One region of the Caloramator sp. E03 genome, then DNA from elsewhere that is predicted to be linked to it. Evidence: riboswitches for the same ligand, from Rfam matches in the RefSeq annotation. Region 1 holds a riboswitch; each other region holds the start of a gene.
What was found. A riboswitch is a leader RNA that binds a small molecule or an ion and turns the genes downstream of it on or off. The one in region 1 is predicted to bind thiamine pyrophosphate.
Positions count from the first base shown of each region.

Region 1 (8,536 bases):
TATTCCTTTCTCTTATCCCAAAGGCCTACGAAGTTAAGTGCCTCTTCAACTCTTTCTTTTAAAAGCGTCCCAGACAGGCCATAGAGCCTTGCAAAATATTTTACATTTTCATAGGCGGTTAAATCCTCAAACACAGCTATATCCTGAGGAACTATACCCATATTCTTTTTAATTTCAATTTCATCCTCTTTAAGGCTTTTCCCAAATACCCTTATCTCCCCTTTGTCAATTTTGCAAAGTCCAACGATTGTGTTTATTATCGTTGTCTTTCCTGCGCCGTTAGGTCCTAAAAGCCCGAATATCTCCCCTTCTTTAATGCTCATACTAACATTATCAACAGCAAGTACATTCCCATATCTTTTTATAAGGTTTTTAATTTCAACAACCATATTAACCCTCCCATAATTTTCTTAATTATATAATATAAACTTTAAAGGGTTGTAAATAGTGATTTTAAGAACAAACTAATATGACAATTGTCATAAAAAGTGAACCGGTCAGCAGCTTATAAAGGCTTGGACAAGCATAGGGACAGTTACTTATTTTATTTATTTAATATAATATTTTGAGAACACAAAAAGGGCAGCCATTATAAAATCAGCTACCCTGTATAGTAAAATGTATTTATTTTATCAATTGTCAATCTAATGGAAATTTTATCCTCCAATCTCCATCTCCAGCGCCTGGCACCAAGGATGTGGCACTTTTTCTGCTGAGCTATCCTATTGTCTATGCCGAGTACACCCCTAAAAAATACCTTTTAATTTTTCAAGGGTTATTTTCAGTTAATATATAACATTATCTGCGCACTCTGACATAATCTTAGCTGCCTGTTTTATGTTATCTTTACCTAAGATACATGAAACTACCGCAATGCCGTCTATTTTTGCAGGTTTTAAAAGCACTGCATTGTTTTCATTTATTCCTCCAATTGCAACAACAGGAATAGATACGCTTTCTTTAATTTCTTTTAAACGCTCAATTGAAACTGCGTCTGCATCTTTTTTGGTGCTTGTTGGGAAAATAGCCCCAACGCCTATATAATCTGCTCCATCTTTCTCAGCTTTTCTTGCTTCATCAACACTGCAAACAGAAACTCCAAGTATTTTATCTTTTCCAATAAGTTTTCTTGCTATGTCTGCAGGCATGTCTTTTTGCCCAACGTGAAGCCCTGCAGCATCTATTGAAAGTGCAATATCAAGCCTGTCATTTATAATTAAAGGTATGTCATATATATCAGTAATTCTTTTAATATTTAAAGCTATATTATAAAATTCTCGGGTTGATATATCCTTTTCCCGAAGCTGGACTAAAGTTACTCCTCCTAATATAGCCTGCTCTACAGCCTTTGATAAATCATTATTTTTTAATATATCTCTATCAGTAACAAGATAAAGCTTATAATTAACATTATTCTTCATAAACTTTCCCTCTTTGTATTATTTCTTCCTTTGATAATTTATAAATTGAATCTATTAAATATGTTTTAAAGCTGCCTGTTCCTTCATCGTTTTTATCCATTTTTTCAAAGGCCTTTTCACCAGCGATGCCCATAGATACAATACCCGATAAAGCAGCTAAAAGATAATTATCTGATGCTCCAAGGTATGAACCAATAAGAGAAGTGCACATACAGCCTGTTCCTGTTATTTTAGACATTATTTTATGACCGTTTGTAACGCTATATAGAGCTTTTCCGTCTGTTACTATATCTGTTGCCCCAGTTATTGCACATACAGTTTTAAATTTTTTAGCAAAATTTCTTGCAATTTCTTTTATTTCAGTAAGTTCATCCTCACTTGCTGAAATCGGCTCTGCGGCATCAACGCCTTTTGTCTGTGTCTCTAATCCGTATAGGGTTTTAATCTCTGAAATATTTCCCCTTACAACAGATAGTTTAATTTCATCCATTATTCTTTTGGCTGTTTCCGTTCTGTATTTTGTAGCTCCTGCACCAACAGGATCAAGTATAATTGGGATATTAAGTTCATTTGCCCTCTTACCAGCTTCAATCATAGATTCAACAGTTCTTTTGTTTAATGTTCCAATATTTAATACAAGAGAGGATGCAATGGATACCATCTCTTTAACTTCATTTATATCATCTGCCATAACCGGCGATGCTCCAATTGCAAGGATAATATTAGCGCAGTCATTTACAGTTACATAATTTGTTATATTATGTATTAGAGGATTTTTTTCTCTTAAGCTGCATAATAATTCTCCAATTTTTTTACAAGTTTCCATTTGTTAATCCACCTCCAGGTTATTGTATAAATAATGCTTGTAGTTATCATTGCAGGAACTGTTGCTCCAAATAATAAATCCTGTTTAATGAAACTGTAATATGAAGCAACACCTATTGCCCATACTATAAATGCTCCTAAGTTAATAAGAACATCGTTCTTAATTTTGTTGTTTTTCTTTATAATAAAATAGTCAGTTATAAGAATTGCAAACAAAGGTGCAAACACTGAACCTATTGCATATAAAAAGCTTTCATAGTTTTCAATTGGAAAAACTGCAGCGATTACAGTTCCAATTACCGTCATTAGTATTCCTATATTTTTTTCACTTTGTTTTGGCATTATATTTAAAAAGGAAACCCCAGCTGAGTAAACATCAAGAAAAGTAGTTGTAACTGTTGAAAGCACAACTATGCCAAGTGCAGTTATTCCAAGATTTGCAGCAAGCATCATAGCTGAAGGGTCTGGGTTGTTTGAAACTATAGCTGCACCAAGTCCAATAATATACATCCATGAACTTCCTAAAAAGTATCCTAAAAAGCTTCCTAAAGCTCCTTCTTTTTCACTCTTTGCAAATCTTGTATAGTCTGCAATAAGAGGAAGCCAAGACAGAGGCATAATTACATTAAGTTCAAGAGCCCCGCCAACAGATATGCTGCCGCTTCCTGCTCTATCAAACAAAGTTTTATCTTTAAATATTACAGTACCTAAAACAATCGTCAGTACAAAGAGCAAAAATACAGCAATACTGTTCAGCTTTTTCATACCATCCTTCCCATACCAAATCCAAAGTGCAACAAGTACTCCAACTAAAACAATGCTTAACAAAACATTGTCAAAACTCCATAAACTCTTTGCTATAAGGTTTATTGAATCTGCTGCAGATTTTATCATAACCGCTGTCCAGCCTATAAGCTGAAGAACGTTTAAAATTGAGAATAAATATACTCCGTATTTCCCAAAGGATATATTTGTTGAAGTTATTGCTGGAACCTTTTCTCTTGTTCCAATTACTCCTCCCAAAACAAGCACAAAGGTTCCAATCAAATGCCCAGCTAAAATTACAATAACACCGGTTTTAAAGCCAAGAGGTGCAATCAAACCTCCAGTTAATATTTCAGCAATTGAAACTGCCGCTCCAAACCATAAAAGTAAAAATGTCCAAAAGCCAAGCTTTTCGTTATCTTTAGTCATTTAAAATTCCTCCTGCTTTATATAATGAATAAAAATGATTAGTGGGTCCAACTCCATGCCCTATATCAAGGGAATGTTTTATAGCTGTTGTTATGTATTCCTTTGCTCTTTTTACAGCATCTTTAATTTCAAATCCAAGGGCTAAATTAGCCGTTATTGCAGATGATAATGTACAACCTGTTCCATGTGTATTTTTTGTATTAATTCTCTCTGTGCTGTAATGAACAATATTTTCACCATCAAATAAAACATCAACCGCTTCTCCTTTAATATGCCCTCCCTTTAAAAGAACACTTTTGCATCCAAGTTTATATATTTCTTTTGCAGCTTCTTCCATTTCACTTACTGTCTCGATTTTTATATTTTCATTCTTTACTTCATTAAGTATTTCTTCAGCTTCAGGAATATTTGGAGTAATAATTGATGATAGGGGAATAAGCCTATTTATAAGTGCAGTTTTTGACTCAGGTTTTAAAAGAGAGTACCCGCTTTTTGAAATCATAACCGGATCTAAAACAACATTCTCAGGATTATACTGACTTATCTTTTCACTTATTGCTTCAATCGTTGAAATCTTTGAAACCATGCCTATTTTAACCACATCAACCTTAATATCAGTAAAAATTGCATCAATCTGGGCTTTAATAATTTCCTCATCAATATCCTGCACTGCAAAAACGCCCTGTGTATTTTGTGCTGTTACTGCTGTAATCACGCTCATTCCTTATACTCCATTTGCACTGAATGTTTTTAAATCTGCCTGTATTCCTGCACCACCACAGCTGTCTGATCCTGCAATTGTTAATGCCTTTTTCATATTTTTCCTCCTTCTTAATACAAAAAAACACAAACCCATAGGATTTGTGTTTAAATCAAAAATTTACAAACATCTTCCTACGCTGGAATTATCCAGTTCAGGTTCATAGGGTCAAAGAATTATGGTTCTTACTCTCAGCCGGCCTATCCAGCTCCCCCGTGTTTTGCTTATTAATTTTTATAAATTAATCATAACACAACCAATTATATTTTGCAAAAAAATTTATAATTATACTTTTTTAAAATTATAGAATATAATATTGTAATTTGCATCAATATTTAATTAAAAAACTTCCGTTGAAAATAAGAATGATTTATGTTATTATGTAATTGAGAATGAATTTCATTACGAGGTGATGTGTATGTGTATATGTGATTTAGAACCTTTGAAGAAGGTATATATATGTGATATAAAAGGAAATGAATTGCTTGTAAAAAGACTTCTTGCTCTTGGTGCAACTTATGGTACCGAAGTTTATGTTAAAAATTATGCTCCTCTTGGTGATCCGATAATAATTAATCTAAGAGGCTTTGATCTTGCAATAAGAAAGAAGGATGCAAAGAATATATACGTAAAGGAGGCGTAATATGATAACGGCTGCACTTATTGGTAACCCAAATGTGGGAAAAACAACTCTTTTTAACCTTCTAACGGGTTCAAATCAATATGTTGGTAACTGGCCAGGAGTTACCGTTGAAAAAAAAGAAGGTTACATGGAAAACTCAATAAAAATAGTGGATTTGCCTGGAATCTATGCAATGGATACCTTCTCTAATGAAGAGAAAATATCTAAGGAGTTTCTTTTAAAAGAAAAGGTTGATGTGATTATAAACATAGTTGATGCATCAAATTTAAGTAGAAACCTATATCTTACAATGCAGCTTAAACAATTTAAAAAACCAATAATACTTGTATTAAATATGTTAGATGCCGCAGAAAATAAAGGCATTAAAATAAACTTTGATTTATTAGCAAAAGAAATCAATTGTACTATAGTTCCAATTATAGCATCAAAGAAAATAGGAATTGATAATCTTAAGGTACTGCTTATGAGCGGTAATTTTTTAAAAAGCATAGATGATAATGATTATCATTTTTCATCAGAAAAGGAGATTTATGACTATATAGATTCAATACTTAAAAAATCAATATCTTTTAATAGGAACAATACAAAAACAATCTCAGAAAAAATTGATAAAATAATACTTAATAAATTTTTAGCTTACCCAATATTTTTAGGATTTCTGTACTTAATATTTAAATTAACTTTCAGCTGGGTAGGCCAACCTCTTGCAGATCTTTTAGATTTATTTCTAAACGATTATCTTGTCCCATTCATTGAAAACCTATTAAAAAGCAGTAGCCCTTATTTTAAATCTCTAATAATAGATGGAATAGTTGGAGGAGTCGGTTCTGTTGTAGTATTCCTTCCTGTTATACTTTCACTATTTCTTGGTATATCTTTTTTAGAGGACTGTGGATATATGGCAAGAGCGGCATTAATAATGGATAAACTTATGAGGAAAATGGGTCTTTCTGGTAAAGCATTTATACCTTTGATAGTTGGATTTGGTTGCAGCGTACCTGGAATAATGTCCTCAAGAACCTTAGAAAGTGAAAAGGACAGAAAACTCACTGCATTATTAGTACCTCTTATGTCTTGTAACGCAAGGCTTCCTGTTTACGCACTATTTGCTTCAGTATTTTTCCCAAACAATCAAACTGCAGTAGTATTTTCGCTATATATCATAGGAATAGTTCTTGCATTTGTTATTGGAATTATTTTCAAGAATACAATATTTAAAAAAGACGAAGAGCCTTTTATAATAGAGCTTCCTGAATATAAAATGCCTGATATAAGAAACCTTTTAATTCATACCTGGGACAAAGGTAAAGGATTTTTAAAAAAGGCAGGAACAATAATATTTTCAATTTCAATATTAGTATGGTTCCTATCAAACTTTAATTTCAATGGAATGACTGAAATGAATTCAAGCTTTTTAGCATCAATTGGAAAATTTATAAACCCAATATTTATACCTCTTGGATTTGGTAAATGGCAAAATTCTGTATCCCTTTTAACAGGCCTTATGGCAAAAGAAGTTGTAATTGGTACAATGGGAGTAATATATGGAGGAGATTTATCTAATGTATTAAAAGGATCCTTTACTCCACTTTCAGCCTATAGCTTTTTAATATTTGTTCTTTTATACACACCATGCGTGTCAGTCATAGCAACCATGAAAAAGGAATACGGAAGCAAGATGGCAGTTTTTTCAGTATTTTATCAGTTAATTTTAGCATGGATAGCCTCATTTATAGTATATAACTTTGGAAAAATATTATTTTAAAGAAGGTGTTTTTATGATTGAAAGAATAATAACAATAATCATAATAATTACAGCAATATATATTCTATATAAAAATATTAAGAAAAAATCTTCCGGCAGTTGCGATTGTTCATCCTGTACCTCCCACTGTCAAAAATATAATAATAAGTCAGGTGTATAACACTTGGCTTATTTTTTTATATTTTCACAAAAATATATTGCATATTTATTTAGTTTTATGTATAATCTCATCTTTGACAGTTGCGAGAAGCAAAAAGCCTGTAGAACCATTGAATATCAAGGGCTCTCAGGCTTTTATACTTTTCAAAAAAGTGAACAATGTTTTTTATTTTTTCGTGTCTTTAAAAATTTTCTTCATTTGTTTCATATTAATTATTTGATAATCCGTTCTAAAGCCAAATTTGTCATGTAAATCATCTGTAAAATCAGTCCTTGTATATATTGGAATATAGCCCTCATTCTTAATCTCATAAAAATTCATTTCTCTAAGTCCTGATATAATATCGCTACACGTATATTTTTCTGAAAGCTTTTTTTCTAATAGCCTATATATCATCAGGGAAATGAAACAAGTTGTAAAATGCGCTTTTATTCTATCATCTCTTCTTAAATATACTGGTCTTGCCTTAAACTCTGATTTCATAATACGGAAGGACTCTTCTATTTCCCAACGCCTTCTATTAATTTTTATAATTGCGGCAGCATCATCACTTATATTTGTACATACTGCGTAAAAACCATCATACATTGCCTCTTGTGCTATTAAATCAGCATTAATGCTGTATAATTCTTTTTCAGCTACTTCACCGTCAGGTGTGTAGTGAGTCTTTGAAATAAAGCGTTTGTAATCATTAGCATTACATTTCTTCAATTTTGTAGGATTGGTATCAATAACCTCTTGAGCTCTCTCTATTTGGTTACCTCTTATAGTTCTTTGATAGTTTCTATATTTCAAGGAAAATGTTACAATAAGTTTTTGTTCAAGCCCGTCTTCTTTTATCCAGCGTTCCTTATAAAAAATTTTATTAATATCTGCTTCTTCGTTAATTTCGTTTAAATTATATACTTTGTCTGAATCGCTAAGATGCCATCCTTTGGGGTCTAACGCCCATTCTTTTAAATGTGATTTTAATTTTTTAATAGATTGTGTAGTAATAAAAGCTCGATTTTGTATATTATTAAATTTTCTGTTTGCTGTAGATGCAAGCCCTGCATCTGTACAAATGATAAATTTTGAAAGCCCAAATTCGGATATAATTTTTTGCTCTAAAGGTTTTAAAGTTACTTGTTCATTAGTATTACCTTTGTTTATACAAAATGCAAGGGGGATGCCGTCTCCATCCATGAAAAGTCCCATTTGAACAATTGGATTGGGTCTATGTTCCTTCGATACTCCATACTGTTTTAATCCTTCTTCCTGTTCAATTTCAAAGAAATAGTTGGTGCAGTCATAATAGAGAACTCCTTTATTACGATTGCAAACTTTAAGACTGTTCTTATATAATTCTGACTGAATAAAATCTGTTTCTTCTGAAATTACTTCTAAAGCTCTATAAATATGCTGAAGCTCAAAATCAGGCTGCTCAATAAATTTTTTTGATAGTTCGTATGTAGCAAGCTTAGATGATGGATAAATAATTCTTGCATAAATTAATCTTGATAGTATTGAATTTAGATTAAAATTAAATTTATGTTTATCCGAAATATTTTTACAGATATTTTGCAGCCCAAGCTCGTTATATATTTTTTGTAAAAACAAGTAACTACCATTAAAAGTATGCTGTTCGTCTTTGTTAATTTGTTTAACAGGCGAGTATTTTACTAATATTTCTCTTTTCTCTTCTTTTTCTTTTCTATTTAACTCTTCAACGTACCTCTTCCCCCATTCTATAGGGTCTTGTCCGTTTAGTTTTTTTAAAAGTTCATCA
Region 1 covers NZ_CP040093.1:1,038,326-1,046,861, forward strand. The annotation lists gene FDN13_RS05325 (ABC transporter ATP-binding protein) at 1-389, opposite strand, end outside; gene thiE (thiamine phosphate synthase) at 786-1,421, opposite strand; gene thiM (hydroxyethylthiazole kinase) at 1,411-2,247, opposite strand; gene cytX (putative hydroxymethylpyrimidine transporter CytX) at 2,205-3,440, opposite strand; partial or broken gene thiD (bifunctional hydroxymethylpyrimidine kinase/phosphomethylpyrimidine kinase) at 3,433-4,257, opposite strand; TPP riboswitch at 4,314-4,425, opposite strand; gene FDN13_RS05350 (FeoA family protein) at 4,619-4,843, shown strand; gene feoB (ferrous iron transport protein B) at 4,845-6,608, shown strand; gene FDN13_RS05360 (FeoB-associated Cys-rich membrane protein) at 6,622-6,768, shown strand; gene FDN13_RS05365 (IS1634 family transposase) at 6,934-8,536, opposite strand, start outside.

Region 2 (8,536 bases), 440 kb from region 1:
TCTTATTTTAGATGAATGGAAAATAATTGAAGATAAATTTATTCAGGAAAACAATCTTAAAAACGAAACTCTCTTTTCAATAGGAAATGGATACATTGGAATGAGAGGCAATTTTGAGGAAGGAATATATAATAAAGAATTTACAATAGAAGGGACATATATAAACGGTTTTTATGAAACCCATAAAATAAGTTACGGCGAGAGAGCATATGCTTTCCCAGAAACTGGCCAATCCATGATAAATATAATAAACAGCAAAACCATAAAGATATTTGCAGATGATGAGGAGCTTTTAGTTGATAAAAGCAAGATAATAGATTATATGAGAGTTTTAGACTTTAAAGAAGGAACATTAAAGAGAAGTATAATATACGAAACTAAAAAAGGAAAAAGGATAAGCATAGAATTTGAAAGGCTTGCAAGCTTTACCCAAAAACATCTTTGCATTATAAGGCTTTCTTTAAACTCAATAGATTTTGAAGGGAAAATCAAATTAGTGTCTTTGATTGATGGAGATGTTAAAAATTCTATATCTATCGACGATCCAAGATCAGGTTCAGGAATATTAGACAAAGCTTTTATAATTAAAGAAAGTAAGATAGATAAAGATATACTGAAAATGAAAATAAAAACAAAAAATTCAGGGCTTGAGCTTTTGTGTACATCCAAAAATATATTAAAATTCAGCAAGGATTATATTTCTTATGACTATAAAGAAGAGTATAAAATAGGTATCTGTTATGAATTCAATATAAAAGAATCTCAACAAATATTTTTTAATAAATATATAGTTTATATAACTTCAAGGGACTGCTGCGAGCATGATATGGATGATATCAGCAGTGAAATATTGAATACAGCCTATAATAAAGGATTTGAAAAAATCAAATATGAGCAGATGGAATATCTAAAGGATTTTTGGTACAAATCAGATGTTGAAATAAAGGGAGATTTGCATCTTCAGCAGGGAATAAGGTTTAATATGTTCCACCTTTTACAGTCAACAGGAAGGGATGGAAAAACAAATATAGGTGCAAAGGGTTTAACTGGGGAAGGATATGAAGGACATTATTTTTGGGATACAGAAATGTATGTTGTTCCATTTTTTACATTTACAAAGCCTGAAATAGCAAGAAAGCTTTTGGAATATAGATATAATACTTTAGATAAGGCACGAGAGCGGGCAAGACAGATGTCCCATAAAAAAGGAGCTCTCTTTCCTTGGAGGACTATAAATGGGGAGGAATGCTCTGCATATTTTCCTGCATCTACCGCACAGTATCATATCAATGCGGACATAGCTTACGCTATAAAAAAATATGTTGAAGCAACAGAAGATTTTGATTTCTTAAGGGAAATGGGAGCAAAGATTTTATTTGAAAGCGTTAGGATTTTTGCTGATATAAGCCACTTTGTTGAGAATAAAGGCTATTGTATTGATGGTGTAACTGGTCCTGATGAATATACAGCAATTGTTAATAACAATGCCTATACAAATATAATGGCAAAGGAGCATTTAAAATACGCATTTGACACAGCAATTCTTTTAAAAGAAAAATATATAAGCGATTTTAACAATATAAAAAGTGAAATAGGTCTTGAAGATAATGAAATAGATAATTGGAAAACTATATCTGATAATATGTATATACCCTATGATAATAATCTAAAAATTCACCCACAGGATGATACATTCCTTAGCAAAAAAATATGGGATTTTGAAAATACTCCAAAGGAAAAATATCCTCTACTTTTAAATTATCATCCTCTTATAATATACAGGCACCAAGTGTGTAAGCAGGCTGACTGGGTTTTAGCACTATTTTTATACAGCGAAAAATTCGACATAGAACAAAAGAAACGGGACTATGATTATTATGAAAAAATCACAACTCATGATTCTTCACTTTCACCCTGTATTTTCAGCATAGTTGCCTGCGATATAGGGTACATCGATAAAGCCTATGATTACTTTATAAAAACCGCTAGAATGGATTTAGATGATAATCACGGAAATACAAAAGACGGCATTCATGCTGCTAACATGGCAGGCTCATATATGGATATAGTATTCGGATTTGGAGGTTTTAAAGTTTCAGAGGATAAAGTCTTCTTCAAACCTGCACTCTTAGGTTCATGGGAAGGATATTCATTTAAAGTAAATTACAGAAAAAGACTTATAAAAGTATCCGTTGATAAGAAAAATATTTGCTTTGATTTACTTGAGGGAGAGGATTTAACTATTTTCTGCTATGATAATGAGTTAAAACTCTCAAAGAACAAATCCTATATAGTTGATTTAGAGCGCTAACCCCTATTTAAAGTATATTTTAAAGGCTGCCTAAATTTTGGCAGCCTCTAATAATATGCATATATTTATTTTCTATGGCTTGTACTAATATATTTCAAAATCAGATCATCGAGTTTCTGGCTTATGGATATAATTTGAGGTACAACAAGTTTATCGCTTCTGCTTATAAGTTCCTCAAGCTCCATCTTTAGACTTTCTATCTGGGTTTTGAAATATTCCGGACTATTGTCTTTTGACATATCTCTAAAGTCCTTCATAATCATTCACCCCTTTATATTTTTATACAATTTTTTCTTCTGCTATTAATTTAATTATATACGATAATTATTATTAAATAAACATGTTTTTCTTTTTAACATATACTTAACATTCATGGAAATTCGTTATATATTTTTAATTTATTTAATAACTCTTTACAGCAGCAAAACGAAGCTTCCTGATGCACAAATTTACACCATGAAGCTTCGTTTATATTCTATTATGCCATATTACTATGCTTTTTATAAATATACATTACATTGTTTTTTCTACGCATTCAACGAGTTTTTCAGCTACATACTGTGCATCCTCTAATGTAAGGATTGAATATAATGGTAAGGATATTTCATTCTTGTATTGATCATAAGTGTTAGGATAATCCTCTATCTTATATCCAAGATTTTTGTACAATGTAAGCATCGGAAGAGGAATGAAGTGAACATTAGTTGCTATATCCATATCAGCCATCATTTGTATAACAGTATTTCTCTTTTCTTCATCGAAGCCCCTTATTCTTAATGGATATAAATGATAGCATGTTTCCTTAATACTATCTTTCGCAAATGGAATAATAGCCCATTGCTTTTTAGAGAGTATTTCATTGTATACCTCAACAATTTCTTTACGCTTTTTTAACATATCATTAAACCTTTTAAGCTGCACTAAACCTATCGCAGCCATAATATCTGTCATGTTACACTTTAATCCATCAGTTACTATATCATATTTCCAAGCTCCCGCTTTCATCTTTGACAGAGCGTCCTTTGTCTGTCCTTGAAGTGATGTGTATTTAAACTCTTTGTATAAATCCTCTTTTCCTTTAAAATTATTATCATTGTAGGTTATAGCTCCTCCTTCTGCAGTAGTCAAATTCTTTACTGCATGAAAAGAGAATACATGAAAATCCATCTGTCCTCCAACCTTTTTGCCTTTATATTCTGCCCCAAAGGAATGAGCAGAATCTGCTATTAATATTATATCTTCCCTTTTTTTAGCTTTTAAAACCTGTCTTAGCCTATCATAATCAACTGGAACGCCAGCAATATCAACAGCTATTATAGCCTTTGTTTTTGATGTTATAGCATCATATACTCCTTCTTCATCTATTAAGAAGCTATCTTTTTTTACATCAACAAATTTCGGTTTTATGCCTCTATGCAAAATTACATTTGCAGTTGCAGCGTATGTATAAGGAGTTGTAATAACTTCATCATCCCCTCCAATATTGAAAACCTTTAATATAAGTTCAAGACCTGCTGTTGCACTATTTAGAGCTACTGCATGTTTTGTACCACAATAACTTGCAAGGTTATTTTCAAATTCATAAGTCTTAGGCCCTGTTGTTATCCATCCTGATTTTAAGACTTCAACAACTGCATCTATTTCCTCTTGAGTTATATCAGGAGGCGAGAAAGGTATCTTTTTATTTTCCATTAAAATCATCCTTCCTAATCTTATTTTCTATAGAAATTCTTTATAGTTTCGCATACATATAAAACTTCATCCTCTGTTATCTCTGGGTATATCGGAAGAGCAATAATGCTTTGAGAGATTTTCTCTGAAACTGGGAAATCACCCTTTTTATATCCAAGGTGCTCAAAACTCCTTTGAAGATGAAGAGGCATAGGATAATATATGCTATAACCTACTTCCTTTTCTTTAAGATAATTTGCTAAATTATCCCTATCTTCAGCTAATATATTAAATACATAATATACTCCCTTTTGCTCATACTTAATCTTAGGAAGCCTTATATATGAGCAATCCTTTAAATTTTCCATATAAATATTTGCAACTTTATTTCTTTTTTCGATTGCATCATCTATATATTTTAGTTTAACGCTAAGTATAGCTGCCTGAAGAGTATCAAGCCTTGAATTATAGCCTATGTAATCATAGTGATATTTTTTAGATGCCCCATGAACCCTATAGCTTTTTGCAAGTTTTGCAAGGCTCTCATCATTAGTAATAATCATTCCCCCATCACCATATCCTCCAAGGGTTTTGGTTGGGAAAAATGAAAATATACCAAAGTCCCCTATTGTTCCTGCATGCCTATATGTATTACCATTGCCCTTCCATCTCATTCCAAAGGCCTCTGCAGCATCCTCAAGTACTCTAAGGTTATACTTTTTAGCAATTTCCATTATTCTATCCATATTTGCCATCTGATCAAATAGATGTATAGGAAGTATACCAACAGTATTATTATTTATTTTTTCCTCTATCATATCTGTATTAATCTCAAAGGTATCCTCATCAATATCAACAAATACAACTTTACCACGATTTCTTAATACACAAGAAGCTGAAGCTAAAAATGTAAAGGGTGATGTTATAACTTCTTTTCCATCTTTAAAACCTAAAATATCCGCAGCAATGGTTAGAGCATCAGTTCCAGATGCAACACCTATTGCATACTCTGCCCCTGTATAATCTTTTATTTCCTCTTCAAATTCTAAAACCTTACCTCCAAGTATAAAATCACCTTTGGAAACTACTGACTGTATTGCATCATTAAATTCACTTTTTCTATTATTATATTCCCTAACCGATGTATAAAAAGGAACCTTCATCTATATATCCTCCTTAATAATTATTATACTGTTAATTATACTACTTTTTTTATTTGTTTTTCAGTTTTAACACAATATTCTTAAATCATTAATAATTATTTTATAAATATATCTTCATACAACATGATCTTCCATATACATTACATCATCTTTATTTTAAAACTTAATTTTTAATTTAATTTTTTATCTGATTTTAAACAAAAAATCCTTCAATGCATATTATAATATTGTATCTTAAATTAATAGGAGGTTAAAAATGAACATTTCCCCTCTCCCTGGAATGCTTTGTAATTATGATTTATTTCAAAAATCCCTTATGCTTATTAAGGAAGCTGTTCAGGACGAAAGAAAAGATGAACTTTTTTACGATTATTTAATAAGCGTTGCTCCAAACCAAGAAGCAAAACAGATTATCGAATCTATAAGAAACGATGAAAGAAGGCATAATCAAATATTTAGAGCAATTTATAAAAACTTTACTGGTCAGGACATTCAATCAGTTGATGAGCCTTTCGAAAAACCATCCTCTTATCTTGATGGTCTTAAAATGGCCCTAAAGGGCGAACTATCTGCTGTTGTTAAGTACAGACAGATTAAAGAAGGCCTTCCTCTTGGGTGTTATCAAGATCAGGTATTTAATATTATAACCGATGAACTTAGACACAGCTCATTTTATAATTATCTTATAACTTTTGCAAAATAATATGTTCTCTTTTTAAATTTTATATTTTATAATGTTAATAGAATTGAATATTAAGCAATTACTAGGGGAGCATTTGCTGAGAAGGCTGCAAAGCCTGACCCTTTGAACCTGTTTGGGTAATGCCTGCGTAGGGAAGTAATTGCATCTATTGATATATTTAAGTATATAAAAGATGCAATTATTTGCATCTTTTTTTGTTATTTAAAAATAAAGGAGGAATATTATGAAAAACGTATTAACAATTGCAGGATCTGATTCCTGTGGAGGAGCTGGAATTCAAGCTGACATCAAAACCTTTAGTACTCTTGGTACTTATGCCATGAGCGTTATAACTGCTGTAACTGCTCAGAATACAAAGGGAGTTTTGAGTGTTGTCGAACTTGATACTGAAATTATAAAAAAGCAAATCGACTGCCTCTTTGAAGATATCGAAATTCATGCATTAAAAATAGGTATGGTATCGAGTATAGATATTATCGAAACAATAGCTAATCGTATTAAATATTATAAATTTAAAAATGTTGTATTAGATCCAGTTATGGTATCTAAAAGTGGTTATCACCTTCTAAGAGATGAATCAAAGGATGCACTTATTAAAAACCTTTTTCCACTATCACTTATTGTAACACCAAACCTTTTCGAAGCTGAAGTTATTACTGGAGATAAAATAGAAACCATTGATCAAATGGAAAATGCAGCAAGAAAGATATATAACCTTGGTGCCAAAAACGTAGTTGTAAAAGGCGGTCATTTAACTGGTGATGCAATAGATGTATTCTTTGACGGAAAGGATTTTATACACATCAAAGGAAAGAGAATTAATACTAAAAATACCCATGGTACAGGATGTACATTTTCATCTGCAATTGCCGCATATATCGCAAATAGCTACTGCGTATATGATGCTGTAAAAAATGCAAAGGAATACATAAACGGCGCAATAGAAAATTCCATAGAACTCGGACATGGAGTTGGTCCTGTTAATCATTTTTATAGTTTATATAAAAAGGCAGGAATAACAAATAAATAGATATAATAGTTTTACCACTGCCTTATATGCTTATATGTTTATTACAACATTTATATATAATGCTAAGCCTATATATAAATTTTAAGTTGGGAGGAAATAAAAATGTTAAAATCAATTGCTAATGTTTTAAAAAAAGTTCGTGAAAATACCCCTCTTGTTCAATGCATAACAAATTACGTTACAATCAATGATTGTGCAAATATTCTCCTTTGTTTTGGTGCTTCTCCTGCAATGTGTGAATCTAAGTATGAAGTCGAAGAATTTGTAAATCTCATCTCTGCACTTTATATAAATCTTGGAACATTAACCGCGGAGCAGGAAGAAGCATCTATAATTGCAGTAAAAAAAGCAAAAGAATTAAATAAACCTGTTGTACTTGATCCTGTTGCCTGTGGAGCAATAAGCAGAAAAATGGATATAGCAAGGAAACTTCTCCAATATGGAAATATTTCTGTAATAAAAGGGAACATAGGAGAAATAAAATCCCTTGCAGGGTTCTCTGGAAAAGTAAGAGGAGTTGATTCAATAGACGATGGCGAAGATGCAATAGAAGCCTGTATATCTCTTGCAAATCAGTATAATACTGTTGTTGCAGCTACAGGTAAAAGGGATATTATAACAGATGGAAAAAGGACATGTCTTATTTACAACGGCACACCAATATTAACATTAATCACTGGAGCAGGCTGCATGGTTGGTGCCTTAACTGCTGCCACTTCTATATGTAATGATAGGTTTACATCAACAGCAGCTTCAATACTTGCTATGAACCTTGCGGGAGAAATGACACAAAATTCAATGGAAAAAGTTTTGCCTGGAACATTTAAAGTAAAACTATTTGACTTTATATATAACCTTACTGAAGATGATATATTGAATGGAGGTAAAATAGAATGCCTATAGATTATTCTCTTTACCTTGTAACCGATAGAAAAATATTAAATGGGAAGGATATCTTTAAAGCCGTTGAAGAAGCTATAAAAGGAGGAGTTACTATAGTTCAGCTCCGCGAAAAAGATATATCAAGCCTTGAATTTTATAATATAGCAATTAAAATGAAAAAGCTTACAAGTTATTATAATATTCCTCTTATAATAAATGATAGGCTTGACATTGCTCTATCCGTTGATGCTGACGGACTTCATATAGGGCAGGAAGATTTACCCCTTAAAGTTGCAAGAAAATTAATTGGCGATAAAATATTGGGGTATTCTGTCAGTAGCATTGAAGAAGCAATATATGGAGAAGAAAGCGGAGCTGATTACCTTGGTGCAGGTCCCGTGTATCCAACTTTAAGCAAAGCTGATGCTAAAGCTCCTATTGGAGTAGAAACACTTAAAAAGATAAAAGATAGTGTTTCGATTCCCGTTGTTGGAATCGGCGGAATAGGAATTTCAAATATAGAAGAAGTTAAAAAAACAAATATAGATGGTATCTCTTTAATATCTTCAATATTGGGAAGCAGCTCCATTGAAGAGGCTTCCAGAAAGTTAATAAGCCTTTGGAGAAAATAGAATTTTCCAATATCGAACCTTTTCTATAAAATTGCATAATATAATCTTGTACTAATCTTTTTGAGGTATAACATGGATTTTATTTCTGTTTTTCTTTTTGCAGTCTCTACAAGCACCGATAATTTTATTATTGGATTAAGTTAT
Region 2 covers NZ_CP040093.1:1,481,405-1,489,940, forward strand. The annotation lists gene FDN13_RS07345 (glycoside hydrolase family 65 protein) at 1-2,311, shown strand, start outside; gene FDN13_RS07350 (aspartyl-phosphate phosphatase Spo0E family protein) at 2,377-2,568, opposite strand; gene FDN13_RS07355 (DegT/DnrJ/EryC1/StrS family aminotransferase) at 2,825-4,003, opposite strand; gene FDN13_RS07360 (DegT/DnrJ/EryC1/StrS family aminotransferase) at 4,024-5,145, opposite strand; gene FDN13_RS07365 (ferritin family protein) at 5,402-5,848, shown strand; TPP riboswitch at 5,902-5,999, shown strand; gene thiD (bifunctional hydroxymethylpyrimidine kinase/phosphomethylpyrimidine kinase) at 6,072-6,878, shown strand; gene thiM (hydroxyethylthiazole kinase) at 6,981-7,781, shown strand; gene thiE (thiamine phosphate synthase) at 7,772-8,392, shown strand; gene ytaF (sporulation membrane protein YtaF) at 8,465-8,536, shown strand, end outside.
Region 2: another riboswitch for thiamine pyrophosphate. It lies ahead of thiD (bifunctional hydroxymethylpyrimidine kinase/phosphomethylpyrimidine kinase); the one in region 1 lies ahead of thiD (bifunctional hydroxymethylpyrimidine kinase/phosphomethylpyrimidine kinase).

Region 3 (8,536 bases), 1.2 Mb from region 1:
TTATTTGCACAAGGTATTGCATATCCTACAGTTCCAAGAGGAACTGCAAGAGTTAGGAATATAGTAACTGCTGCTCATACAAAGGAAATGCTTGATGATGCAGTTGAAATATATAGAAAAGTTGGAAAGAGAATGGGGATAATATAAAATTAAAGGCAGGAATACCTGCCTTTTTATTGTGTAAATATGATATTATAATAAATAACATTAAAAAATATACTGTAAGGCAGGTGAAATGTATGAATAAAAATGAAGAAATATTAAACATACTTGAAAAAGAATATGGAGATATTGGGTGCGCACTGAATTTTAAAACGCCTTTTGAACTACTTGTTGCTACTATTCTATCAGCTCAGACAACAGATATTACTGTAAATAAAGCAACTGATATTTTGTTTAAAAAGTATAAAACTCCTTATGATTTTGCAAAAATCGATGAAGAAACATTAGAACCGTATATAAAGAGCTGTGGTTTTTATAAAAATAAAGCTAAAAATATAATAAATGCAAGTAAAAAGATAATATCTGATTTTGGTGGAAAAGTTCCAAGTACCTTAGAAGAATTAACTGCACTCCCAGGTGTTGGAAGGAAAACTGCAAATGTTGTATTATCAAATGCATTTAATATAGATGCAATAGCTGTTGATACCCATGTTTTTAGGGTATCAAATAGGCTCGGACTTGCAAATTCTGATGATGTTTATGAAACAGAAAAACAGCTAATGAAAAACATACCAAAGAAGAAATGGTCAAGAGCTCATCATTGGCTTATCTGGCATGGGAGAAAAATTTGCAGTGCAAGAAACCCAAAGTGTAGTATATGTCAATTAAGCCATCTATGCAAATATTATATTAAGAATAATAAAAATTAATATTTTAAGGAACTAAATATAAATAATTTGTGTCTTTATATTAAAAATCAAATTATAAATAAAATTAAATTATATTTACATCAAATCTAATAATGATATAATAAAAAAGAATGTAATTATGCTTGGGAGGGATAATGTGAAGAAGGGCTTTAAAATAATTATACCGGTATTATTATTAATGATTATTTCTGCTGTTTTTGGAATTATTCTTAGTGATACTGTTTCTGCACAGGAGAGGATATATGAGGGAATAAGTGTAAATGGGGTTAATGTTGGTGGGATGACGAAAGAAGAGGCAAAAAAAGTAATTGAAGAGAAGTTTAATAAAGAGATAAAAAATAAAAAAATAAATATTTATTATGAGAATAATAAATTTGTAATTGATTATAAAACTTTAAAAGCTCATTACGATGTAGATAAGGCTGTAGATGAAGCATTTAAATATGGTAAAGATGGAAATATAATTGAAAAAACTATTAAAAGATATAAATTAAAAAATGATAATTATGATATTAAACTACAGTTTGTTGCTGATACTTCTGTAATAAGCAAAGAAATAAAAACTATATCTAAAAAAATAAACACTGATCCAATTGATGCTAAAATTACATTGACCACTTCAGGTTTTAAAGTTACTCCAGATAAAAATGGTAAAAAAGTTGATGAAAAAAAGCTTGAAGATTTAATAAAGGCCTCTATAAAGCCAACAGGGGGACAGGAAAATATAAATGTACCTGTAAATATAGTTGAAGCTAATATAAAAGCTGAAATGCTATCCAAGATAGATACTAAAATTTCAAGTTTTACAACTAAATTTAATCTTGGAGATGTAAATAGGTCTGGAAATATTAAGGTTGCATCATCTTATGTAAATGGAGCAGTTGTCATGCCAGGTGAGGTTTTTTCTATGAATAAAACACTTGGACCAAGAAGTGAGGCTAAAGGATATAAGGAAGCCCCTGTAATTATTAATGGTACTCATGTTCCAGGTCTTGCAGGAGGAATATGCCAAGTTACAACTACAGTTTATAATGCAGCACTTCTTGCAAACTTTCCAATTTTAGAAAGAAGACCTCACCAATTAAGAGTAGGATATGTTCCGGCAGGAAGAGATGCTACTATTTCTGGCGATGTAATAGATATGAAATTTAAAAATACAAACAAGTACCCTATATATATAAAATCTACTGTAAATGGTGGAAGTATTACTGTAACTATTTATGGTGCAAATGAACATCCGGGACAAACTGTACAGATTACATCTGAGATATTAGAAAAAATACCTGCTGAAACAGAATATGTAAATGATCCTACATTAGTAAAAGGACAAACAATAGTTGAGGAAAAGCCAACTGATGGAATGAAGTCTATAACTTATAGAAAAGTATATCAAAATGGTAAATTAGTAAAAAGTGAGATAATTTCAAAGGACTACTATAAGCCAGGGAAGGGAAAGGTTAGAGTTGGTACAAAAGAAGTTTCAAATTCACAAGATGTTCAAACTAATAGTCAAATAAATAATTCAACCCCATAAGGAGCCTTAAAAGCTCCTTATTGTTTTAAACAATTTATTAGGAAAAGTTTTAGTTTTATAGGCTGGATATGAAATGGTATAGACAAAAAAAAGAAATGATGATAAAATAATCTTGTATTTGCGGGTGTGGCGGAACTGGCAGACGCACTAGATTCAGGTTCTAGCGGGAAACCGTGGGGGTTCAAATCCCTTCACCCGCACCATGTTCAGGGTTTAGACTCAAAGGAGTTTAAACTCTATTTTTATATTTTTTAAGGGGGCATCCCAATGTATTTTTATATAATAAATTATAATTTTAATGAAGAACAGCTGTGTAAATTAGAGATGAAATATTTATTCGACTTAATTCCAAAAAGAAAGTATTTTTTAAGTGAAAAGTATGTTGATGTAAATAGAAGCCCATTTATAAAAGCATCTTTACAAATAATTGCAAAAGCTCAGTCAATTGAGAAGTTAATTAGTATTATCATTGAAAAAAAGATTTCATATAAAAATTTTAAGATTAAATATATAAATATTGAAGGAAAGATGGATTTTGAATTAAAGCATAAGATAGAAGATGCTATTGGGAATGCTATCTTTGGAGATGCTAAAATACATGATCCTGATATAATACTTGGGATAATATATTATGAAGATTACTGGATTCTTGGGGAATATAATAAAAATGAAGGTATTTGGGATATCCATAATAAAAAACCCTGCTATTATTGTAATGCGCTTCCAACAAGGATTTCGAGGGCCGTTGTTAATATAGCCGTTGGTAATGATATGACATTAAAACTTGTTGATCCATGCTGTGGCATAGGAACTGTTGTAATTGAAGCATTGTCAATGGGATTAAATATTGAAGGATATGATATAAACCCAAAGGTAATTGAAGGTGCAAGACGAAATTTAAGATATTTTGGGTATGATGATGTGCTTGAAGTATCAGATATTAAGGATATACGAAAACAATATGATGTTTCAATAATAGATATTCCTTATGGAGTTTTATCAATTACATCAGAGCTTGAACAAATATCAATATTAAAAAATGCAAGGCGAATTTCAAGTAAAATGGTTTTGATAAGTTTAAATCAAATGGATAGAGAAATAAAAGATTCAGGTTTTACTGTAATTGATAGATGTGAAATAATAAAAAGAGACTTTAAACGATATGTAACTGTTTGTATATAACTACCAAAAGAAACACCCATAAATCTGATAATAAAAATATACTTGTTATAGATTTATGGGTGTTATATTAACTTTTTTATTACTTCTTCTATTTAATTATAACATTTGCGATCTTATTTTTATTACAGCATTTTTAAATTGAGGTATTAATGATATAACAAAGCATATTCCAACTTCCGTTCCGACTATAGTTCCATTTACTATAAGAGAATATATTATTGGGTTCATGCCTTCAGGTGCATAATTTGCAAAGAAAAATACTCCTGATAAAAAATGGAAAAATATTCTTCCAAATCCTCCTGCAATAACCCCTATGCTAAAGTTGCTTTTAAAGTATCCAGCAAGTCCAAGGGCACCAAATGCTAAAGGATAATCTAAAAGAACCTGAACCCAATGAACTATGAAAGGATCTTGGATAAGCTGAAGTATTCCATAAACCATTCCTGCAAGTATCCCTTCCGCTGGACCATAAATATAGGCAAATAGCATTAAAGGAATCATGCTTCCAGGGGTTATTGAACCTCCTTGAGGCCAATGATAAAACCTTATATAGGATAATACAAATGATGCAGCAATACATAAACTTGCATGAGTTAATTTCTTTGTTGAAAATGTACTTTTATTAAGGGATTTTTTAATTAAAAAAGATGCTGCAATTAAGGCAATAATAAATGCCCAGGACTGAATTTTTATACTTGAAAAGTCTTTAAAGATGTTTGTAATTAATGACATAAAAAATCCTCCTTTTACACCGTAAAACAGGAGGAGAACTATAATGCTTCCCTTCGCTGGAATTACCCAGTTCAGGTTCAGAGGGTCGAAGGAGTGACCTTCCTCTCAGCTTAACGCTCCCCTAGCATACGGCGAATCTATTTATATTTTATACTAATTATAATATAAAAAATTCAAGTAAAAATCAATAAAATAAAACAAAAATTTGTATAAAACAAAATATCTATGTTATTATATTCTTGGCATATTTTATTAATTAATGCTTGGAGGATGATTAAATGGTTGTGAAATATAAAATGATAGCACTCGATATGGATGGTACTTTATTAAATGATAAAAAAGAAGTTTCACAGGAAAACAAGATAGCTATAAAAAAAGCCTCTGAATTAGGAGTTAAAATAGTCGTTTGTACTGGTAGAATATTCACATCAGCAAGATTTTATGCTTCTCTTATTGGAACAGCGGCACCAATTGTTGCATCAAATGGTGCATATATAAGGGAGAAGGATGAAAATAGAATAATATATAAAAAAGCTATTAATAAAGAAATCCTACCTAAACTTATTAGTGTTATAGAGAGCTTTGGGCTTACACTTCATCTGTATACTAATCAAAGGATATATACTAAAGAATTAGTAAACCTTGCACTTAACTATGTGAGATGGAATGAAGTAGTTTCAGAAGGTGAAAAGGTTGAAGTAAAGGTAGTTAAAGACTTTGAAGATGTTATAAACAGTGAAGAAATATTAAAAGTAGCTTTGGTTTGTGATGATATTGAGCTTTTAAACAAGTTGAGAAGTAAAATTAGTAAAGAATTTGATGTTTCAATTGTATCTTCCAATTTAAATAATATTGAAATTATGGCACAGGGCATATCGAAAGGGAATGCCGTTAAGATACTTGCTGATTACTTTGGCTATAAACGTGAAGAAGTAATATGTGTAGGCGACAGCGAGAATGATATTAGTATGATAGAGTATGCTGGTTTAGGTGTTGCAATGGGAAACGGAATTGACTATGTGAAAAGTATTGCAGATTATATTACAGATACAAATGAGAGAGATGGAGTTGCAAAGGTTATAAATAAATTTATATTAAATGAATAATAAAAATAGGGGGCCAAATAACTATTGGCCTCCTTTTATATAAAAAATTTAAAATAAAGGTAAATAATTCGATTTTTATGTAAAATATTCAATGTTAGAATTAGGAAAATATTTATATATCATATTAGTTATACCAGATTTAAGTTTTTCGGATATATCCTTTGGATAGATGTATTTATAAATTCCATAGGGTCCCCATTTCTTTATTCTATTTTCTTCTTCCATATTAAGTTTAGTATTAGGAAACCTTTGAAGTATAACATTTTTAGCTTTTGCAGTGAATCTATATTGTATAAGTTCAAAACTTAAAGGAGACAAATCAGTATTTGGTATCTTATCTTTAAGTGTTTTAAAGAGCTTATCATATTCTTCTTCCCAATTTTCGTAATACATTATAGGGGCAATTATAAAGCCTAAAGGGTAACCCGCATTGTATATTAAAGAGGAGGCTTTTATTCTATCTTCTATAGTATCAGTATTATGTTCAAAATTTTTAATAATAAACTTTGAGTTTATGCTAAATCGTATTTTTGTATGATTGTTATGATTAATATTCAGAAGGTTATCTATATTGGAATATTTTGTTACAAGCCTTAATCTTCCAAATTCTTTACTTGAAAAGAACTCTATAGTTTTTTTTACAGAACCAGTAATATGTTCAACAGCTATTGGATCGCTTGCACTTGCAATTTCAAAGGTTGTTATTTTCGGTTTTGCCATATTAATATACTTATCTACGTTTTCAAGAATTTCATCTATATTTACATATATCCTTATAAAAGGTTTAAAACTTTGATTTGTTTGAAGATAGCAGTATTCACAGCTTCCAGGGCAACCTGTAACAAGTGAGAATTGATAATCTGCAGAAGGTTTGCAACATTCAAGTTTCATGCTTTTCTTAATACCAATGACAAGGCTTCGTTTACTAAAAGCATAGAATTCGTTTGGGGATTTTTTTACTTCATCAAGTCTATTAAAACTTTTTAATTTATTTATTGGTATTCCAAAAGCTTCAAATTCTCTTATTAATTTTTTGCCAAGTTCATAATTTTCAGCTCCTGGTTCTATAAATACATAGTTTGGTAGAAACTTCATTTTAACACCTCACTTTATAACTTCCTAAATATATAATTTGTTTTAAATAAAAAATTATGTTAAAGTTTTATTTTGAACTGTCGAATAATGACATGACTGGTCGGTATAAAATATTTGAATTTATTTATTTTAGTAGTAAAATAAATATATATAAATAGTAATAAATACCATATAAACAATAATATTAATATAATAGTAAAAATTAATATAAAGGAGGTATGTATATGAATCTTGCAAAGACCCGTATAGGAGAAATAGCTTTAAAAGAAGCCGTCAAATATATGCTAAAGGATCCGGAAAATAATATACCAAAGCTCATAAATTGGGCGGACAAAATATGCATTAGAGAACAAGATAAAAAATATGTTAAATCTGTAAAAAGGTATTTAGATGATAAAGAAAGCAATTGGTATAAGTATGCTTATAAGTTATTTACTGAAGTTCATCCAAATGTTAAGGAGAAAATTGGAATAAATTACTTCTTAAATGCAACCTTTTTTGGGATTCCTATTCAACTTGAAAATGAGAAAAAATACAATTGTAATATACCTTGGGCTATATTAATTGATCCAACTTCTGCATGTAATTTAAAATGTAAAGGTTGCTGGGCAGGAGAATATAACACATGGAATTTAAGTTATGAAGAGTTGGATAAGATTATTACTCAAGGTAAAGAGCTTGGAATTTATATGTATATATTTTCAGGAGGAGAACCTTTAATAAGAAAAAAGGATATTGTAAGACTTTGTGAAAAACATGACGATTGTGCTTTCCTGTCTTTTACAAATGGAACACTTGTTGATGAAGAATTCGCAAAGGATTTACAGAGAATAGGTAATTTTTCATTGGCATTTAGTGTAGAAGGTTTTAAAAATGAAACGGACTTTAGAAGAGGAGAAGGAAGCTTTGACGCTGTAATGAAAGCAATGGATATTCTTAAAAAAGCAGGAATTATATTTGGTTTTTCAACTTGTTATCATAGATATAATACTGAAGCTGTTGCTTCAAAGGAATATATTGACCTTATGATAGAAAAAGGTTGTAGGTTTGGCTGGTATTTTACCTATGTTCCCGTTGGAAGGGATAGTGATACAGATTTTATGGCAACACCACAGCAAAGGGCCTTTATGTATAAGAGAATAAATGAAATAAGAGCAACAGAACCAATATTTGTTTTAGATTTTTGGAATGATGGAGAGTTTTCAGGAGGGTGTATAGCAGGTGGAAAACGTTATTTCCATATAAATGCAAATGGAGATTGCGAACCATGTGCATTCATACACTATTCAAATGTAAACATAAAAGATCATACATTACTTGAAGTTTTGCAATCACCATTATTTATGGCATATAGAAGAAATATTCCTTTTAATCACAACCATTTAAGACCGTGTCCACTTCTTGATAATCCACAAATATTAAAAACAATGGTTCATGATTCACAGGCGTATTCAACTCAAGTATTAGATGATGAAACAGTTGATGAATTGGCTGCAAAAATTGAACCTAAAGCGATTAAATGGGCACAGGTTGCAGAGAGTTTGTGGCAAGAAAAGCATGAAAAAGCACAAAACAGCTAAAAAATGTTTGAAATTATGGCACAATATATTATATGACTTAAAAATAGTCCTATAATATATTGTGCTATTTATTTTTTATATTTTTATTTAAAAAATTAATTGATATAATTAATAATTGAAGTATAAGTATATAATATAACTTTTCAAGGAGGTGTAAGAGTGAATTTAAATATCGTATTATATCAACCTGAAATACCACAAAACACTGGAAATATCGGAAGAACATGCTTGCTTACAAATTCAAAACTCCATCTTATAAAGCCTTTAGGATTTGAAATAAATGATAAACAATTAAAAAGAGCAGGACTTGATTACTGGAATAAACTTGATGTTATATATTATGACAGCTTTGAAGAATTCTTTGAAAAAAATAAAAACAACAGAATTTTTTTATCAACTACGAAAGGAACTAAATTATACTGTGAAGTTAAATAT
Region 3 covers NZ_CP040093.1:2,843,057-2,851,592, forward strand. The annotation lists gene FDN13_RS13490 (glycine C-acetyltransferase) at 1-147, shown strand, start outside; gene nth (endonuclease III) at 240-872, shown strand; gene FDN13_RS13500 (VanW family protein) at 1,009-2,406, shown strand; tRNA gene FDN13_RS13505 (tRNA-Leu) at 2,527-2,609, shown strand; gene FDN13_RS13510 (TRM11 family SAM-dependent methyltransferase) at 2,674-3,588, shown strand; gene thiT (energy-coupled thiamine transporter ThiT) at 3,685-4,320, opposite strand; TPP riboswitch at 4,352-4,453, opposite strand; gene FDN13_RS13520 (Cof-type HAD-IIB family hydrolase) at 4,599-5,426, shown strand; gene splB (spore photoproduct lyase) at 5,502-6,521, opposite strand; gene FDN13_RS13530 (radical SAM protein) at 6,746-8,101, shown strand; gene trmL (tRNA (uridine(34)/cytosine(34)/5-carboxymethylaminomethyluridine(34)-2'-O)-methyltransferase TrmL) at 8,261-8,536, shown strand, end outside.
Region 3: another riboswitch for thiamine pyrophosphate. It lies ahead of thiT (energy-coupled thiamine transporter ThiT); the one in region 1 lies ahead of thiD (bifunctional hydroxymethylpyrimidine kinase/phosphomethylpyrimidine kinase).